Regions from separate parts of the Aliivibrio sp. S10_S31 genome, predicted to be linked through region 3. Evidence: predicted binding sites of a transcription regulator. Region 3 holds the regulator's gene; each other region holds the start of a gene.
The links. Region 3 encodes PurR, which represses purine synthesis genes. Its sites were predicted from a motif close to TNANGNAAACGTTTNCNTNA; they were not measured.

Region 1 (4,640 bases), on a different contig from region 3:
ACGTCATTGGCAGTTGGGTTATTGATGGTGAAAGATACTTTGTATAACTAACTTTCACCCCTAATAGAATGAGCCTATTGTCTGATAGGTTCATCTGTTTTTTAAATCTCACACCAATACCGCTACACACATTATTGTTCCTTCATCCCTCACATTTCAGATGTTTTTTATAATTTTATTTTAACAATGCCATTAATCATAATATAATGTGAAGCACCTCGCATAATTGACTTTATATATGTTTAAACGTGTAACATTTGGTTTCAGAATAAGAAAACAACTTAAAAACAATAGAGTAACTCTTCCACCGAAATTATCTCTATTCCAAAGAGTTAGATTGCCATCCTCGTTAAAAATAGAAGAAAACGTTGCGTTTCGTGCCGGCTATTTATTATGGAGCATGGGAGCATACTCATATAGCTATAGTCAACTTGAAAGAAATACAATCGTTGGACGTTACTGCTCAATCGCTAAAGATGTGACTATTTTAGGCTACCAACACCCTCTACATCGTTTTACGACAAGTACTGTAACCTATTCTAATGATGAGTTTGCACTATCTGGTTTACAACAAGGGTCATTAAAAGAAAATAAAGACTACGTTCCACAACCCATCATCATTAAAAATGACGTTTGGATTGGAGCTAACGTAGTACTAAAACCAGGCATTACAATTGGTAATGGCGCTGTTATTGCCGCTAATGCAGTCGTAACTAAAGATGTTCCTGATTACGCTATTGTTGGCGGGATCCCAAGTAAACTTATAAAGTACCGTTTCAAAGAAGAAGTGATTAACAACTTATTAGATATAAAATGGTGGGAATATGACTTTTTAGACTTCCAATCTATCCCATTAGATTCTGATATTAATGATTTTATTCAAGATTTTAAACAGTTAGTTGATAGTAATAGCATCAAAAAATACCATCCAAAAACGTTTACCATATAATTTTATTCTACGTACACAAAAAAGGGCCGCAAACTGCGACCCTAAATTATTCATTATTTCAGAAAAAGTAAGTTATCATTCTTTACCGAAAACGTTGTTCTCTTGCTCTTGTACTCGGATGAAAGTAGTACGCTTAGTTAGCTCTTTAAGCTGCGCTGCGCCTACGTATGTACACGTTGAACGTACACCACCAAGGATGTCAGAAATCGTATTATGAACTGAACCACGGAATGGTAATAGAACAGTTTTACCTTCAGCAGCACGGTACTTAGCAACACCACCTGAGTGCTTGTCCATCGCACTTTGTGAAGACATTCCGTAGAATTTCATGAATTGCTTACCGTCTTGCTCAATAACTTCACCGCCCGATTCTTCGTGACCAGCTAGCATACCACCAAGCATAACGAAATCAGCACCGCCGCCGAACGCTTTAGAAACATCACCAGCACATGAACAACCGCCATCACCGATAATACGACCACCAAGACCGTGAGCAGCATCAGCACATTCGATAATTGCAGAAAGTTGTGGGTAACCAACACCTGTTTTAACACGTGTAGTACATACTGAACCTGGGCCAATACCTACCTTAACAATATCCGCACCAGCAAGAATAAGCTCTTCAACCATATCACCAGTAACAACGTTACCTGCAGAAATCACTTTATCAGGAAATTCAGCACGTACTTTTTCAACATACTGTACTAAATGCTCAGAGTAACCGTTTGCTATATCAATACAAATAAAGATCAAGTCATCCGTCAATGCCATGATGTCTTTAGTTTTTTGGAAATCAGCTTCTGAAGTACCAGTAGAAACCATTGCGTTTTTAAGAACAGATGCATCGTTCTCTTTAATAAACTCAGCCCAATCAGCAACAGTGTAGTGCTTATGTACAGCAGTCATTACACCATGCTCAGATAATGCTTTCGCCATTGCAAAGCTACCTACAGAATCCATGTTAGCTGCAATTACAGGTGTACCAGACCATTGACGTCCGCTATGTTTGAATGTAAAATCGCGGGTTAATTCAACCTGAGAGCGACTTTTCAGCGTTGAACGCTTAGGACGAAACAGTACATCTTTGAAGCCTAACTTTAATTCTTGTTCGATACGCATGATAAATTCCTCGTCTTATCGATAAGGCTCTACTATCTCTTGTTGCCTTTGGCAGAAGGCAGTTAACAAACCAAGATAGCAGGCACAAAAAAACCGGGGCGCTGGCAGGCGCTCCGGTTTTCAGTATTATAGGCCCAGAAACCTTTTTAGCAAGTCTGATAATTCTATTTTTTTTGTGATACCATTGATTAAAGTACAAACAAAAAGCACTTACCAGTTAATTTCACTTTTTTAAAAAAATATGTAGATAATTACTCTATATTTCTTTCAATTCTTAGATTTTTATAAAGACACCTAATTAGCACCCAACCGTAACTTTCTTCAAACAAGTAAACGTTTGCTATTATCAGTTAATATCCAAGACGATCAACTTCTCATTTTTTTACTATTTTCATGAATGGATATCGAATTTAATGTGATATACTCACGGAAAATTCACTCATTAACTGATCTTTAATACATGAAGTTTCCTGGCCAACGTAAGTCTAAACACTATTTTCCAGTTCACACTCGCGATCCTCTAGTGAATCAAATCAACCAAACGCCTAAACTTGAACGCACTCATCTTATCGGTGTTGGTCAAACAATCGTAGATATCGAAGCAAAAGTAGATGATGACTTCCTAAACCGTCATCAATTAAGTAAAGGTCATTCACTAGTTCTTGAAGAATCAAAAGCTGAAGCTTTATATAAAGAACTATTTGAAAGAAACTTGATCAGTCATGAGTATCCTGGCGATACTATTGGTAACACTCTTCATAACTATTCTGTTCTTGCTGATAGCAAATCTATTCTTTTAGGTGTTATGAGCGAAGACATCAAAATCGGCTCTTACGCTTATCGTTACTTATGTAACACAACAAGCCGTATGGATTTAGACTACCTACAGCCAGTTCAAGGCCCTATTGGTCGTTGTTACACATTAATTTCAGAAGACGGTGAACGTACGTTTGCTATCAATGAAGGTGACATGAACCAACTGTGCCCTACTCATGTTCCAGAGCATATTTTCGAAAAAGCATCAGCATTAGTGATTTCTTCTTACCTTGTTCGTGGTAAAGAAGGCGATCCTATGATGGACGCAGTACGTAAAGCTATCGATTGTGCAAAATCTCATAACGTTCCAGTGGTTCTTACTTTAGGTACTAAATACGTTATTGAAGGTAAAGCAGAATGGTGGCAAACCTTCTTAAAAGAAAACGTGACTGTTGTTGCAATGAATGAAGAAGAAGCAGAAGCATTAACTGGTGAAAAAGATCCTCTACTAGCGGCAGATAAAGCTCTTGAGTGGGTTGATCTAGTTCTTTGTACTGCAGGCCCTATCGGTCTATACATGGCTGGTTTCACAGAAGAAAGTATTAAACGCGAAACAAGTAAGCCCCTTCTACCGGGTAACATTCCTGAATTTAACCGCTTCGAATACAGTCGTCCAATGGTTAAAGCATTATGTAAAAAACCAATTAAAGTATCTTCTCACATTGCTCCATACATGGGCGGCCCTGTTGAGATTAAAAATACGAATGGTGCTGGTGATGCTGCATTATCAGCTTTATTGCATGATATGGCTGCAAACTTCTACCATAAAGAGAATGTGCCAAATTCAAGCAAACATGATGCTGAGTATTTAACCTATTCTTCTTTCTCTCAAATTTGTAAATACTCTAACCGTGCAAGTTATGAAGTATTAACTCAACACTCTCCTCGCTTGTCTAATTCAATGCCAGAGCGTGAAGATTGCTTAGAAGAAGCATACTGGGAACGTTAATCCCATTAGTATGGTTTATTCATAAAAAAATCCGACGGTTAAACGTCGGATTTTTTGTATATATAGCCCTAATATAAATTAAGTGCGGTACAACACTTTAACCACGTGCCAACCAAATTTAGTCTTCACTAAGTGCGGAACCAGAGTTTCACCACTGAAGCACACCTTATCAAATTGAGGAACCATTTGACCTTTCTTGAATTCACCTAAATCACCGCCTCTTTTACCAGAAGGACAACTTGAATACTTCTTCGCTAATACGTGAAATTTAGCGCCTTTTTTAAGCTGTTGGATAATGTCTTCTGCTTGTTCTTTATGCTTAACAAGAATGTGTAACGCAGCTGCAGTATTCGCCATGAATGCCTCAATTAGTTTAAATAACGATTTATCATAATTATATCGTTTATATCGCCATAATTGATAGTCTCACCTTTAAAAACCGTCTCAAAAAAACTACAATCTCCTTTAGAAAAGAACATCAAAAAGGCTATCACTTATGAAAAGCAAGGCGAATCAATCGCAAGGTATGCTGCTATTCAAACTCACGCTTTCACAACGGTTTGCTATTGGCACTTTGAAAGTTCGTGAGATCGTACCTTTCCAGCCTCTCACATCTATCCCCTATTCTCATCATCATGTTTTAGGTACCGCAACCATAAGAAATATGGCGATTCCCATTATCGACATGGCAGCAGCTGTTGGATTTCGTCCATTACAAAAAGAAGAACTAGATAGCTGCTATATCATCATCACTGATTGCATGCGTACTGTTGTAGGCTTTGCTGTAAGAGCCATCGATAAGATTAT
Region 2 (4,640 bases), on a different contig from region 3:
AATCACAAGTATTAAGTTACTCATACCCTGAGATTTAAGAAAGAGCTTTAAAGGCTTGTTTATCTAAAATATTTGCAAGTTTAGAAAGCTCTTTTTGTAGCATTTCAGGGGAGTCGGCACACACGTTAATATGGCCCATTTTTCTACCCGCTCGCTTCTCTTTTCCATACCAATGAATATGGCAATTCGGCATTGTTAATATTTCATCTGGTAAGCTATCTTCACCTAAAATATTAATCATCGCAGTTGAGCGAAGTAATTGATTACCCGTTAATGGTAAGTTGCATACCGCTCGAATGTGCATTTCAAATTGGCAAATATCGGTCCCTTGTTGAGTCCAGTGCCCCGAATTATGTACACGAGGAGCAATTTCATTTACAAGTAATTTTCCGTCTACATCGAAAAACTCAATAGCAAGCACTCCGATATAATTAAGTTCATCAGCGATAGCGGTAAACATTTCATCGGCTTGTTGTTGTAAATTACTTGTCCCTTCTAAAGCGGTTGATAAAGCAAGAACACCATCGACATGAACATTTTCAGTCAGTGGGTAAGTCACCATTTGACCGTTTTTATTACGAGCGCCAATGAGTGAAACTTCACGGTTAAATGGAATAAATTGTTCTGCAACTATTGCTTGATTTGGAGAGCTTTTAATTAACTCATCCATTTCTTCCCAAATAGAATCAACTTGTGATACGTCTTTTAAGCGCCATTGACCTTTTCCATCATAACCGCCTAACGCACTCTTCAATACCATAGGGATCCCTACGGTATCGATGGCATTCAGAAAGTCCTGTTTAGTATTGATATTATGGTATTTGGCATTTGCAACATGCGCGTTATCTAATAATTTTTTTTCAAGGCGGCGATCACCACCTGCTTTTATTGCATCAGGCGTTGGTTGAAATTTTCCACTTACACTACAAATATCTAGAATATGATGAGGAATATGTTCAAACTCAGCCGTAATAACATCGACTTGTTTAATGGCTTGTTCTAATGATAAATCAATCGGCTGTTGAGTTAATGGATGTACAATTTGTTGGCTATTAACATCATAAGCGATCACATCAATATTTAATGGAGCACTAGCTAAAGACATCATTCGTGCTAATTGACCTGAACCTAAAATAAGAACATTCATGATTAATCCTCTGATGGATCTGGGTTCTCTAACACCATTTCAGTTTGTTCTTTACGGAAAGCTTCAACCGCAGCCATTACTTCTTCGTTTGATGTTCCAATGATTTGAGCTGCAAGGATACCCGCATTAGCCGCTCCCGCTTCACCTATCGCAAGAGTACCAACAGCAATACCTTTTGGCATCTGTACAATTGAAAGTAATGAATCCATACCTTTAAGTGCACGAGATTGTACTGGAACACCTAAAACAGGAACACTTGTGAATGCTGCTGCCATTCCAGGAAGGTGTGCTGCACCACCCGCACCTGCGATAATTACTTTGATGCCACGATCTTTTGCTTGAGTTGCATAATCGGCAAGTAACTGAGGTGTTCTATGAGCAGAAACCACTTTTGTCTCATAAGGCACATTAAAGCGGTCAAGCATCTCAGCGGCTAGTTTCATTGTTGGCCAGTCTGATTTTGAACCCATGATAATACCGACTTTCATTGTGAACTCCTTAAATAAAGATATTGGCAATATAGAAAAGTTATCCGCATTATACGGTTATTTTTTATTAAGGAAAACGTTTGCGTAAGGAAAAGCTAAACTTATTAATGAATGATGACAATTCAAAAAAGGAAAGCGGTTGTGTGATTTGAGTAGATCAATAGAATAGATACTATATATAGAAGAGAGTGGTATTAATATGAAGAATCTAAATCAAGTCGTAGATGCCTTGAAGCAAGGGAATGTTATCGCTTATCCGACCGAAGGTGTTTTTGGTGTTGGTTGCGATCCTGATAACGAACAAGCGTTACTAAATTTATTGGATGTAAAAAAGAGACCAAAAGAAAAAGGATTAATTTTGATTGCTGCATCTATAGAGCAATTATTACCTTATATCGATTTAGAACAATTAACAGAAGAGCAAGTAAATACCATTAAAGCATCATGGCCAGGTCCTGTGACTTGGATTGTTCCAGTTAAAACAAGCACATTACCTTTAGTTACTGGGCAATTTGATAGTATTGCTGTCAGAGTAACAGCTCATCCTCAAGTGAAAGCTATTTGTAATGCATTCGGTAAACCTATTACTTCAACGAGTGCTAACCTTTCAGGATTGGAGCCTTGTCGAAGTGTCGCTGAAGTTGAAGCTCAACTAGGGGATACGGGGGTGGTCATTTTTCAAGGTGAAGTAGGTAATCGGACTCAACCTACTGAAATTCGTGATGCGAAAACAGGTAATACGCTGCGTCAGGGGTAATGCATCAATGATTGGTTTAAGGTAAGGTTACTCACATCATTTTAGTTCTTTCATTGCAGGGAATATTTTTACATGGACAAGTATGCCGTTTTTGGTAATCCGATTAAACACAGCAAATCACCTTTTATTCATACCCTATTTGCTCGTCAAACAATGCAGGATTTAGAATATTCAGCAATTGAAGCACCAATAAACGGTTTTGTTGAGTCAGTAACAGCGTTTTTTTCTCAACAAGGAAAAGGCTGCAATGTAACAGTCCCTTTTAAAGAGGAAGCGTTTCAGTTTGCTGATCAATTAACAGAAAGAGCAAAACTCGCAGGAGCTGTAAATACACTTAAAAAATTGGATGATGGCATTATTTTAGGTGATAACACCGATGGCGAAGGGTTAGTTCAAGACTTATTGCAGTACCAAGTACCTTTAGAAGATAAACACATTTTATTAATTGGTGCTGGTGGCGCAGCTCGTGGCGTTATTCTTCCTTTGTTAAAACAAAATCCAGCTTCTATTACGCTTGTTAATCGAACTTATGAAAAAGCAAAACAACTTGCGGAACTGTTTTCTCCTTATGGAAGGATAGAAGTAAAAAAGATGAGTGATATTAATAAAGGGTTTGATGTCATTATCAATTCAACATCAGCAAGCTTATCTGGGGAGCTTCCTCAGATTGATCCTGTCATATTCTCAGGTGGTGCGATTAGCTATGACATGATGTATGGCTCTGGTAAAACCATCTTTAATCAATGGGCATTAGAAAATGATGCTTACCAAGCTTATGATGGATTAGGAATGCTAGTTGGTCAGGCTGCAGAAAGCTTTACTGTATGGAGAGGGCTACGTCCAGGTAGTAAACAAATTTTGCGTGAATTACGAAAGAACTTAGAAGGTATGTAATGAATCAGTCGATTCTCTTTTCAGACGATTTAACCGTAGAACTAGAAAAGCAGCGTGTGCGTTTTTCAGCACAACAAATGGGAAGCTTAATTAACTGTTCAGTTTCATTCTCATGGCTTGAAGAAGAAAGTGGTGAATCTATTTGCCATCATGATAAAGCGAATGAGGTTTTTAACCAGTTACGCTTTGATATAGAAGAGAAAGCTGAAGCATTGATTGAAGATGAAGAATTCAATGCTTCAGGAGAGATTGAAATTAATTAATTTCTTCTTCTATATAGTCATTCTTAAAATTAACGTAATTTAATGCAGATTTTTTAAGTGATACAATTTCCTCTATAGATAGAGGGCGAACTTGTTTTACTGGGCTACCTATATAAAGGTAGCCACTTTCAAGACGCTTGTTTGGTGGAACAAGAGAGCCAGCACCAATCATTACATCTGCCTCAATATAAGCGTTGTCTAGAATAATGCTTCCCATTCCAACAAGAACTCGGTCTTCAATTACGCAACCATGCAACATAACTTTGTGACCAATAGTGACATCATTGCCAATAACTAAAGGTGCACCTTTTGGGTTCTCAGGGTTTTTATGGGTAACATGCAAAACTGAACCATCTTGAATATTTGTTCTATCGCCAATAGAAATACTATTTACATCACCTCTAGCAACAACCAAAGGCCAAACACTAGAGTCTTGGCCAATAGTAATTTCTCCAATTAATACAGAAGAGGTATCTATATAAGTATTAGAGCCGATTGAAGGAAAGTTTGATTTATAGCGTCGTAATGAAGAAATCATAGAATAAACCTCAAAAATGATAATTTAGTGTTAATAATATGCGTTATAAAAGATAATTTAGCACCGATTTGTATGGACTTTAACCATAAAAACAAAAAAACGATTTTTTTTGAAAAAAGGGCTTGCTAATGTGATCTAACTCTCTATAATGCGACCTCACTGACACGGAGAGCCCATCCCATAAGGGGTTAGCAACCAAGGTCAGAACGGCAATTAAAAATTTAGTTTCAAATAAGTGCTTGACACTGAAACTTAAATCGATAAAATGACCGTCCTCTTCACAGAAAAGCGGAAACGCTTTGAAAAGTAGAAGAAAAGCTCTTTAACAATTAGAAACCTATTAATCTGTGTGGGCACTTGTGAATTGATAATCAACAAATTATCAATGAGCTGAGTAACTACACAAAATTACTTTTATGTAACAATCAGTATTAATCATTGAGTCGGTTTTGTTTCTGCTGAAACAAACCAAAAAAACTTTAATTGAAGAGTTTGATCATGGCTCAGATTGAACGCTGGCGGCAGGCCTAACACATGCAAGTCGAGCGGAAAC
Region 3 (4,640 bases):
TTTGGTGTTAGTGGGGGAGAGCTACCATTATTGGCTTTGGCGATACCTATTTTATGGTTGATCCCTCAAGGAGGGGTTGCTACTTGGGTATTGTTAATTGGCTTATCATTATTTGGTTTTACACTTCAATACCAACCAATGCCATTATCTATTTCTGTTTGGACTTTGTTTCCATTATTAATGGTGATCTTTTCACACCGTAAAAGCATACACTTAATCGTATTTATTGCTGCTGTTGTTATTGCGATGCAAGCTGGGATCATGGCTTTACAATATGAAGAAAAATTAACTGGAAGTGCGTGGGCTACATTGACTCAAATTGTATGTGTCATATTAGTTTGGATTGCGGCAAGAAGTTGGAAACCAGTTAATCGAAATGCGTGGTGGCCATTAGTTCTTGTTATTCCTTTATGGATTGGAGGTTTACAACATGCAGCCTTGGTAGCATTGTCGATTACAGGGCTGATTGTGTGTTTACAAAGTATCGGAAGATCAAAGTATAGAAATTGGTTACCTATGCTATCTTGGCTTTTACCTGTTATTGGTTTTTCTACATTAATTATTTCGCCAAAGTTTGAAGTACCAAATTCAATTATGGTTTCTTGGCTAATGATATTATTAATTGGTTGGATTACTGATTTTATGATGCAAGTAGATGAAGAACCAGTCGATTAAGGCTGATAGTAGTGATTATGTTGTATTCTATGCGTTATAGAATACAACATAATAAAAATGAATCTAAAACAATATTAATTATAGCTGTTTTCTTAATTCATTACGTGTTTCTGCAGAAATTACAGACCAGTGCATTCCTTTTATAGCCCCTTCTAAAGACCATAATAATTCATCACTTACTGAACTTGAATGTGTTTGCTGTATTGCTTTATAAGCATTAACAGAGCCCGTGTTTTTCAGTTCTTCAACTGTTGTAATTCCTGCTTTTTTCAGCATTCTTTCTGTTGCAAGTCGTAAGTTAGGTAAATCTTTAATACGAGAAGGACCTGCTGATTTTTGTTTTTCTTTATCTTTTTTCGCTACATCTAAAGCAACAACCGCTTGAATCAAAATTGAATCTGGTTCATCCCAACATTCAGGAGATATAGCAAAATATTTTGTTACAACTGGGAATCCACGTTTTTTATAAACGTATGGTTCAAAGCCTTGTTCTTTAAATAAATTAATTGTTTCGTCACTTGCTCTTAAATGAAGCTTATCTTGAACTACAAGAGCAAACATGGTGTCGTCAATGAAGATTCCAAATCCCCCAAACATAGAGCGAGAAGTGATCTTTCCTAGTGAAGATAGTAGACGAAGTGAGTCTTTTAATACTGGTTTATCCATTGCAATAATTCTCGGTTAGTAAGTCTATGTCACTAAACAACTGAGCCCGAGGAAATAGTAGCAAGTTGAAAACTAAGTATTGTTATTTTAACGTAAAAATTAACAAGGGATAGAATCGACCACTTGCCGTCGGCAACCCCGCTACCTTATATAAATACTTAGGCCGGAAGCTTTGCGTCCTACATTTTCATGTAGTTTGCCATGTTCGTGACAAGATTGATGATATAGCAATCAATAAGAAATGTTGGAACAGAAAATTCATAAATGTGATATTAGTTCCAAAATATTTCATCGAAATTTGTTAGGTCGGTTCAACTTTTCTCTTATTTAATACTTTTAATATTGATATTTATAAAAATTCAGAGATCGATAGTCAGTATTTATAGGTTTTTTATTATTGAGAATTAAGATTGAGTTTAGTAAGCATAAAAAAACCATGCTCGTTGGCATGGTTTTTATTATGAAGTCAGGCAAATTATTTAAGGCGATTTAAAACACTGCTACGTGTAACAACCTCTGGTTGCATTTCGAATATACGTCTTTCATGATCTTTATCTTTAATTCGTTCCAACAAAATCTCAACCGCTGTTTTACCTACACGGCGTTTAGGTTGATGGATCGTTGTTAATGGTGGTGAGAAATACGCAGACAATTCAATATTGTCATAACCGATAACTGAAATATCTTCAGGTACACGTAAGCCTGATTGTTGAATCTTACTAATTGCAGCTAATGCCATAATGTCATTAAAACAGAATAGTGCAGTAGGGCGTTTGCTTTCTTCAATAGAAAGAATTTTGTCAACCGCCTTAGATGCAGACGCACACTCAAAATCACCTTCTAGAATCCATTCTGGATTAAAAGATAAATTTGCATCAGCATGAGCTCTTTCAAAACCTCGAACTCGTTCTTTACAAGTCACTTTATCAGCTTGACCTGTGATACATGCAATATGAGTGTGACCATTTTCAATAAGATGCTTCGTCGCTAAGTAACCGCCTTCTTCTGAATTATCAATGATCTTGTCTGTACGCGGGCTATCAGGACCCCAGTCCATAATAACCATTGGTAGCTCGGTGTTTTTTTCAAGTAAGGTCAGTAATTGTTCATTTAAATCTGAACACATTACAAGTAGGCCATCTACTCGTTTTTCCGCCAACATTCTTAAATAGTGTTTTTGTTTTTCTAGGTCGCCTTCAGTATTACACATGAATAGTGTGTAACCTTGCTTGTAACAATAGTTTTCAACACCATGCATTACTTCTGCAAAAAATGGGTTAAATGATTGTGTTACTAACATACCAATAGTACGTGTTGTATTACACTTTAAGCTGCGTGCTACCGCACTTGGAGCATAGTTTAATTCTTCAACTGCTTCCCAAACACGTTTTTGTGTTGCTTCAGCAACAAAGCGCGTTTTATTTATCACGTGAGAAACGGTGGTTGTTGAAACTGCTGCCAGCTTCGCCACATCTTTAATAGTAGCCATATATAAACCTTATAATAGGTAATAAGGGGCTATTTATTTTCCAACAAAAAAGGTGTAGCTCTAAACTAGAAGAACTGATGGAAGATAAATAGGCCCTGGTTAAAAATGAAAAAAACCGCGTAAAATGCGGTTTTCATTTCAATACAAATTTTATCGTTTGCGATCACATTTTATCTTTAAAGCATAGTGCAAACAATTACTGATTTAATAAATTTTGATATTGCTTTTGATTTATATCACATATTTTTTAACATAAATAATAAAAGCAATTATCTTATATTATTCGCCAGCAAGAAATTTCACATCTAGCTTTAGGAATGTAACAAGTAAGCCTGTTACTGCAGCATAGAAACCAAATTTATCTCTTTCGATGCAAATTTCATTAAATCGAGGTGTCCAACTTAACAGTTGCTCATTAATAAAGGTTAGTTGAGCATTCATATAAGTTTCAAATTCATCTTCAGAAGCTTGCTGATTTGTCATCACAATTAAATTACCTAAAAAATCTAATTCAATGGCAATGTGGTCAGCAGGCTCATTAAATTCAGCTTTTTGTGCAATATTGTATTTTGTAAGCCATTCACGCATATCTTGAGCAGGTTTTGCGTTTAGTAAACCTGATTTATCAAGATACATAGAAGCGTACGGTAGCGCACTACTTTTATCTGAGCCTAAAAAGGCATCACAAAAATCAGCAGAAAGTTCAAGTTGTGCATCTTCACGACCTTGCACGGCATTTAATTTTTCAATTAATGCATTAACTGAATCACTTAGTTCTGGTGTTTCAGCTAAATTAGATAGAAAAGTACGTACTTCAAAACTGCCATATTGCTCAAGTTGTTCTGTCGTTAATTCTGCTGATAATAGGCTAGATAGCCACCAGTATATTTCAGCGCGTTGCTCATTAAACGCAGTAAGTTCGTTCATTTATCTTATGCTCCAAAAAAATTATTCCTAAATTGTACTGGATAAGTATGAAAAGGAATAGCACCTATCATTAACAGGGTGTATAAAGATGTTTGTAAAGGTTAAAGCTCAATTTTTATTAATAATTGTTTTGAATCAAATAAAATACAGAAATATCAATTGAGAATTGGCATTATTACAGATTATGAATAGAATAAGATAAGAACTATCCAAATAACCAAAAATAAAGAGAAGATTATGAGCTATCACATTTTAGTTGTTGAAGACGAAGTGGTAACTCGCTCTAAACTTGTAGGCTACTTTGAAGCCGAGGGATATCAAGTGAGCGAGGCTGAAACAGGTGCAGAAATGCGTTCTATTTTAGCTGAACAAAAAGTTGATTTAATTATGCTTGATATAAACCTACCAGGAGAGGACGGTTTATTGTTGGCGCGTGAATTACGTAGCCAATCCAATATTGGTATTATTTTAGTAACAGGACGTACAGATAGTATTGATCGAATCGTTGGCCTAGAGATGGGTGCTGACGATTACGTAACGAAACCCGTTGAGTTACGTGAATTACTTGTACGCGTTAAAAATCTATTTTGGCGTATGTCACTTGCAAACGAGCCAGTTGAGTTAGATGAGTCTAACGTTGTTCGTTTTGGTGAATGGACATTTGATATTCAACGTAGAGCATTATCAAATAACGGTGAACCAGTTAAATTAACTAAAGCCGAATATGAATTGTTAGTTGCGTTGTCTTCTTACCCTAATACGGTTTTATCTCGTGAACGTATTTTAAATATGATTAGCCACCGTGTTGATGCACCAAACGATAGAACAATTGACGTATTAATTAGACGCATGAGAGCAAAGATGGAAGTGGATCCTAAAAACC
Region 4 (4,640 bases), on a different contig from region 3:
CAACCACATCTTGTTTTGCTTCTTCTTTCACTTCTGCATACGGCAATACGATATTTAAGATAATCGCAGTTACACCACCTGCAGTTACACCTGATGAGAAAATGTTTTTAATCATCTCAGGCATGAACTGAAGAATTTCAGGTTTTTGAGCTAAGCCAAGACCCATAGAGAAAGACATTGCCATGATTAGAATGGCACGACGATCTAGTTCAACACGAGAGATAATACGCACACCAGCAGCCGCAATCGTACCGAACATCACAATAGTCGCACCACCAAGCACAGGCTCAGGAATGATCTGCACCATGCTTGCTACCCCTGGGAATAAACCAAGAAGAACTAGCATACCTGCGATGAAATAACCCACATAACGGCTTGCTACACCCGTTAATAGAATTACGCCATTGTTTTGGCTAAACGTTGAGTTAGGGAAGCTGTTAAATGCTGCAGCGATTGCCGAGTTAATACCATCAGCTAATACACCGCCTTTAATGCGCTTCATATAAACCGGTCCTTTCACTGGTTGGCCTGATACTTCTGATGTCGCAGTAATATCACCAATGGCTTCTAGTGCCGTGATTAAGAAGATAAGCACCAAAGGAATAAACAGAGACCAGTCAAAACCTAAGCCATATTGCATAGGAATAGGTAGGGCAATGAGAGCTGCATCATGAGACATCTCTGTATTAAGCATTCCCATCGCCCACGCCACTAGCGTACCTACTGTCATGGCGATAACGATAGACGCCATACGTAGGTAAGGGTTAGTTGCTCGGTTTAATACCACAATAATTAGTAATACCGTGCCAGCAAGAGCGAGTTTATCAAGGCTACCAAATGTGCCTTCGCCCATAGCTGAATACCCGCCCCCCATAGACACTAAACCGACTTGAATAAGAGTAAGGCCAATTAGGGTAACAACAATGCCAGAGACTAATGGAGTAATGATTTTTTGAGCGTATTCAAGAACACGAGATAGGAAAATTTCAGCGGTTGAAGCAACAAGAATGGTACCGAAAATGGCTGCCATCATTGTAGGAACATCAGCTCCACCGGCTTTTAGTGCAAGGCCAGCACCAATGATTGGGCCTAAGAAATTAAAACTGGTGCCTTGAACTGAAAGTAAGCCAGAACCGATAGGGCCAAAGGTTTTAATTTGAATAAAAGAAGAAATGCCCGAAGCAAATAAAGACATACTGATGATGGTATTGGTTTCAGCCGCTGGAACACCAAGTGTCTGACAGATGATCAGAGAAGGCGTAATAATCGCAACAAACATTGCTAATAAGTGCTGAAAAGCAGCAAATAAAGTGTGCGGTAGCGGTGGACGATCATCCAATTGATAGATCAATTCTGATGGTTTTGTGGTGCTGTTTTTAACGGTCATGGCCGATATTCCTAGTTGTATAACGTTGTCTTCAAATCTCGCTGAATGGGAGTTTGAAGTGAGAAGGCGTCAATCTGTGATTGCTGTTAATCAGAACCTTTCTCGATAGGGTTGCATTGTTAAGTTCGATACTTAATCAATTGGAGCGGTATTTTATAGATAATTTAATGAAAAGCAATCGTTTGCTTGAGTTTTTAAGAGCAGACGACTTCGCCTTGAGGGCGCTTCGCTTAAGACGCAACAAGTTGCTTGAGATGGTAGAGGATCTGGGTTCAAGGAGATCGTTGTGGTATCTATAATCACAATACAGTTCCTCCCCTTGTTCGAGAATGTTACTTGGCAGAAATTGTTAATATAAGGGGAGGCTAGGAGGGGTTGTAAATGATGAAGTTCGGTTTAATCGAATAACAAGAAACATTATAACCAACCCCCTCTAACTCCCCCTTGTGTTCACTATATCGATCTCATAGTTATAGCGATAAAGGGGGAGAACTATTCTTTGTCGTTGTACTAACAGCGTTTGAAACTAGAAGCTATACGCTGCGCTAACTAGACAGTTTCGCTTCTATAAGAGCAAAGCGAGGGTTCAGGACTCAGGTTTCAGGAAGATCAAAAGCGAGCACCCCTGAATCCTGCAAGCAAAGCGTCCTGAAACCTAAAATATCACCACATCAGTCATACAGGCTTCTATAGTCTCTAGTTAGCACAGCGTATAGTCCCTAGCCCCTAACTCCGCCCCGTCCGACAAACCGTATACACATCAATACGCTCAACTCCCGCTTTCCTTAACTCCACACACAACAGATTAATCGTTGCACCCGTTGTCACTACATCATCAACAAGAGCTACGTGTTTCTCTTTGATTGGTTTAGTGATTTTAAATGCGCCGACTAAATTGGTTTGTCGAAACGAGCGAGATAAACCTTGTTGAGGCCTTGTCGCTTTAACGCGTTTCAATATCTTGTTATTACAATGAGTGGTGGGCGACTTAAGATTGATCTCCCTTTCTAATGTCCAACCTAAATGATCACTTTGATTATAAGAACGCCACCAGAATCGTTTCCAATGCAGAGGAACAGGAAGAATGAGAGGCGCTGGTTCTGGGATGTGCTTACTGAGTAATACGCCTAAATCTTGGGCAAGCCAGAACTGTTGAGCGTATTTAAGTTTATTAATGTATTCGCGTAATGGGTCAGAATAATCACTTACACAATATAAGCGGTCCCATTGTGGTGGGTGCAAAAGACACTCTCCGCAGACATCGGTCTCATGCTCGGTTTGTAAACCACATCGCTGACAGCGAGGCACTGTTTTGATTAAATCTAAGCAAGCTTGGCACCAAATGGTTTCAGATGGTGGCATTGCTTGTGAGCAAAAGTCACAATGACTTACGCCTAATTTTTGTATTGATCTTCTTATCCACCTGATGAACACTAAACCACCCATACTAATTAATCATTAACAGGCAGTGTAGATGACAACACCTCTTTATTGGCAAACGGAAGGCGAAGGTTCCGATCTGGTTCTCATTCATGGATGGGGAATGAATGGAGCGGTGTGGCAGACCACATCTGAAAAGCTTAGCCAACATTATCGTGTGCATACTGTCGATTTATCTGGTTATGGTCATAGTGCAGAGTTAGGCAGTGCTGATTTTGATGAAATGGTAAAACAAGTTCTTGCTCAAGCACCTAAAAAGGCTGCATGGTTAGGTTGGTCATTAGGGGGATTGATTGCGACAAAGGCCGCGTTAACTTCTCCCGAGCGAGTATCACAACTTATTACCGTTGCGAGTTCACCACGTTTTTCAGCAGAGAAAGGCTGGCGAGGCATAAAACCTCTTGTATTATCACAATTTACTGAGCAGTTAAAAACCGATTTCACATTAACCGTTGAGCGTTTTATGGCACTACAAGCTATGGGTAGTCCTAATGCTAAGCAAGACATTAAGTTGGTAAAAAAGGCTGTATTTTCAAGACCTATGCCTGATCAGCAAGCATTAGCTACAGGTTTAATGATTTTGGCCGATATAGATCTACGAGAAGCTGTATCTCAATTGTCGATGCCAGTATGTCGTATGTATGGACGACTGGATGGATTAGTGCCAATTAAAGTTGCTCATGATATGGATGAACTTATGCCGAATTCGGCTAAAATCGTTTTTGAGCAAGCATCACACGCACCTTTTATTTCGCATAATGACGAATTTATTTCTGAGCTACGCACTTTTTTAAATCAACACGCTTAGTTTTTATTTAGTTAAGGAAACGCTTTATGATCTTTTCACCTAACAGTGTCAGTGTGCCGCTTATCGCACCTTCTGTTAATCTGCCAACAGAACAAGTAGCACGTGAAAATCGTGTTAAGAAGCCTGTTGCGCCGACGACAAAGATGAGCGAAACCACATCTGAAAAAGCAATCAAAGGTGATGATAAGCAACATAAGCGGGATGCTTGGGAGCCATCAGATCACCCTGGTTATGATGTGATGGAAGAAAAAGAGGAGCCTAAACCTCATTTCGCCACTCTGTATGATATTGATGATGATTTAGCTAAATTAGCTCGATTGTTGTCGTTGGATACTTACGCTCAAGGTGAAGGAACGGGTTATACCATCCGTTTTAATTTGCCAAAGAATTTATTAGATAAACTTGAAGAGATGGGACGAATGGTTCGCCGTCGTAGTGTGATAAGTTTTCACTATGATAAGGCGGTAGTTCCGAATAATCCGTCGGATATATTGGCGGTGCTTTGAGGGTTTAAGAGCAGGGACGAGAGGCGAGTACGCTTCGCTCGAGGAGCGAGGGAGAGCGTAGGATTCAGGTCTCAGGCTTCAGGAGGAGCAAGAGCATAGCTTAGTCGCAAGCTCCCTTGCAGATTTCAGAGATGATCGTTGTGATTACAGCGTTCATAATACTGTTCCTCTCTTTTTTACGAAGGTTACAAACCAACCCCCTCTAACTCCCCCTTGTATTAACTATATCGATCTCATAGTAATAACGATAAAAGGGGGAGAACCATTCTCTTTCGCTGTGATTGCAGTATGCGAGCAAAGCGGAGGATTCAGGTCTCAGGTTTTAGGAAGCTCAAAAGCGAGTACACTTGAAACCTGCAAGCGTAGCGCCCTGAACCCTAAATCCTTTCTCTTAGCTCTTCCTCGCCCCTAGAAGCGCAGCGTTCTCGTCCCTCGAAACTTACTTCTTCGCCTTCGCAAAAGCAGCCGCAAACGCACCACCCATTGCACCACCGCCAAC

Region 1: the regulator PurR is predicted to act here: its motif matches at 2,394-2,413, upstream of HC728_RS17635 (inosine/guanosine kinase).
Region 2: the regulator PurR is predicted to act here: its motif matches at 1,704-1,723, upstream of purE (5-(carboxyamino)imidazole ribonucleotide mutase).
Region 4: the regulator PurR is predicted to act here: its motif matches at 1,558-1,577, upstream of HC728_RS16525 (uracil-xanthine permease family protein).

The regions. Positions count from the first base shown of each region.
Region 1 covers NZ_JAAUWR010000025.1:24,963-29,602, reverse strand. The annotation lists gene HC728_RS17650 (hypothetical protein) at 1-47, shown strand, start outside; gene HC728_RS20345 (CatB-related O-acetyltransferase) at 338-949, shown strand; gene HC728_RS17640 (GMP reductase) at 1,025-2,068, opposite strand; gene HC728_RS17635 (inosine/guanosine kinase) at 2,529-3,833, shown strand; gene ppiC (peptidylprolyl isomerase PpiC) at 3,912-4,190, opposite strand; gene HC728_RS17625 (chemotaxis protein) at 4,330-4,640, shown strand, end outside.
Region 2 covers NZ_JAAUWR010000020.1:84,034-88,673, forward strand. The annotation lists gene HC728_RS16190 (5-(carboxyamino)imidazole ribonucleotide synthase) at 35-1,147, opposite strand; gene purE (5-(carboxyamino)imidazole ribonucleotide mutase) at 1,150-1,635, opposite strand; gene HC728_RS16200 (Sua5/YciO/YrdC/YwlC family protein) at 1,835-2,392, shown strand; gene aroE (shikimate dehydrogenase) at 2,465-3,286, shown strand; gene HC728_RS16210 (DUF1488 domain-containing protein) at 3,286-3,549, shown strand; gene HC728_RS16215 (gamma carbonic anhydrase family protein) at 3,542-4,084, opposite strand; partial or broken rRNA gene HC728_RS16220 (16S ribosomal RNA) at 4,568-4,640, shown strand, end outside.
Region 3 covers NZ_JAAUWR010000008.1:98,205-102,844, forward strand. The annotation lists gene HC728_RS09020 (hypothetical protein) at 1-675, shown strand, start outside; gene tfoY (DNA transformation protein TfoY) at 754-1,341, opposite strand; cyclic di-GMP riboswitch class I at 1,470-1,552, opposite strand; gene purR (HTH-type transcriptional repressor PurR) at 1,817-2,830, opposite strand; gene torD (molecular chaperone TorD) at 3,110-3,757, opposite strand; gene torR (two-component system response regulator TorR) at 3,995-4,640, shown strand, end outside.
Region 4 covers NZ_JAAUWR010000021.1:74,400-79,039, forward strand. The annotation lists gene HC728_RS16525 (uracil-xanthine permease family protein) at 1-1,387, opposite strand, end outside; gene HC728_RS16530 (ComF family protein) at 2,114-2,833, opposite strand; gene bioH (pimeloyl-ACP methyl ester esterase BioH) at 2,862-3,635, shown strand; gene HC728_RS16540 (hypothetical protein) at 3,662-4,141, shown strand; gene HC728_RS16545 (Tex family protein) at 4,581-4,640, opposite strand, start outside.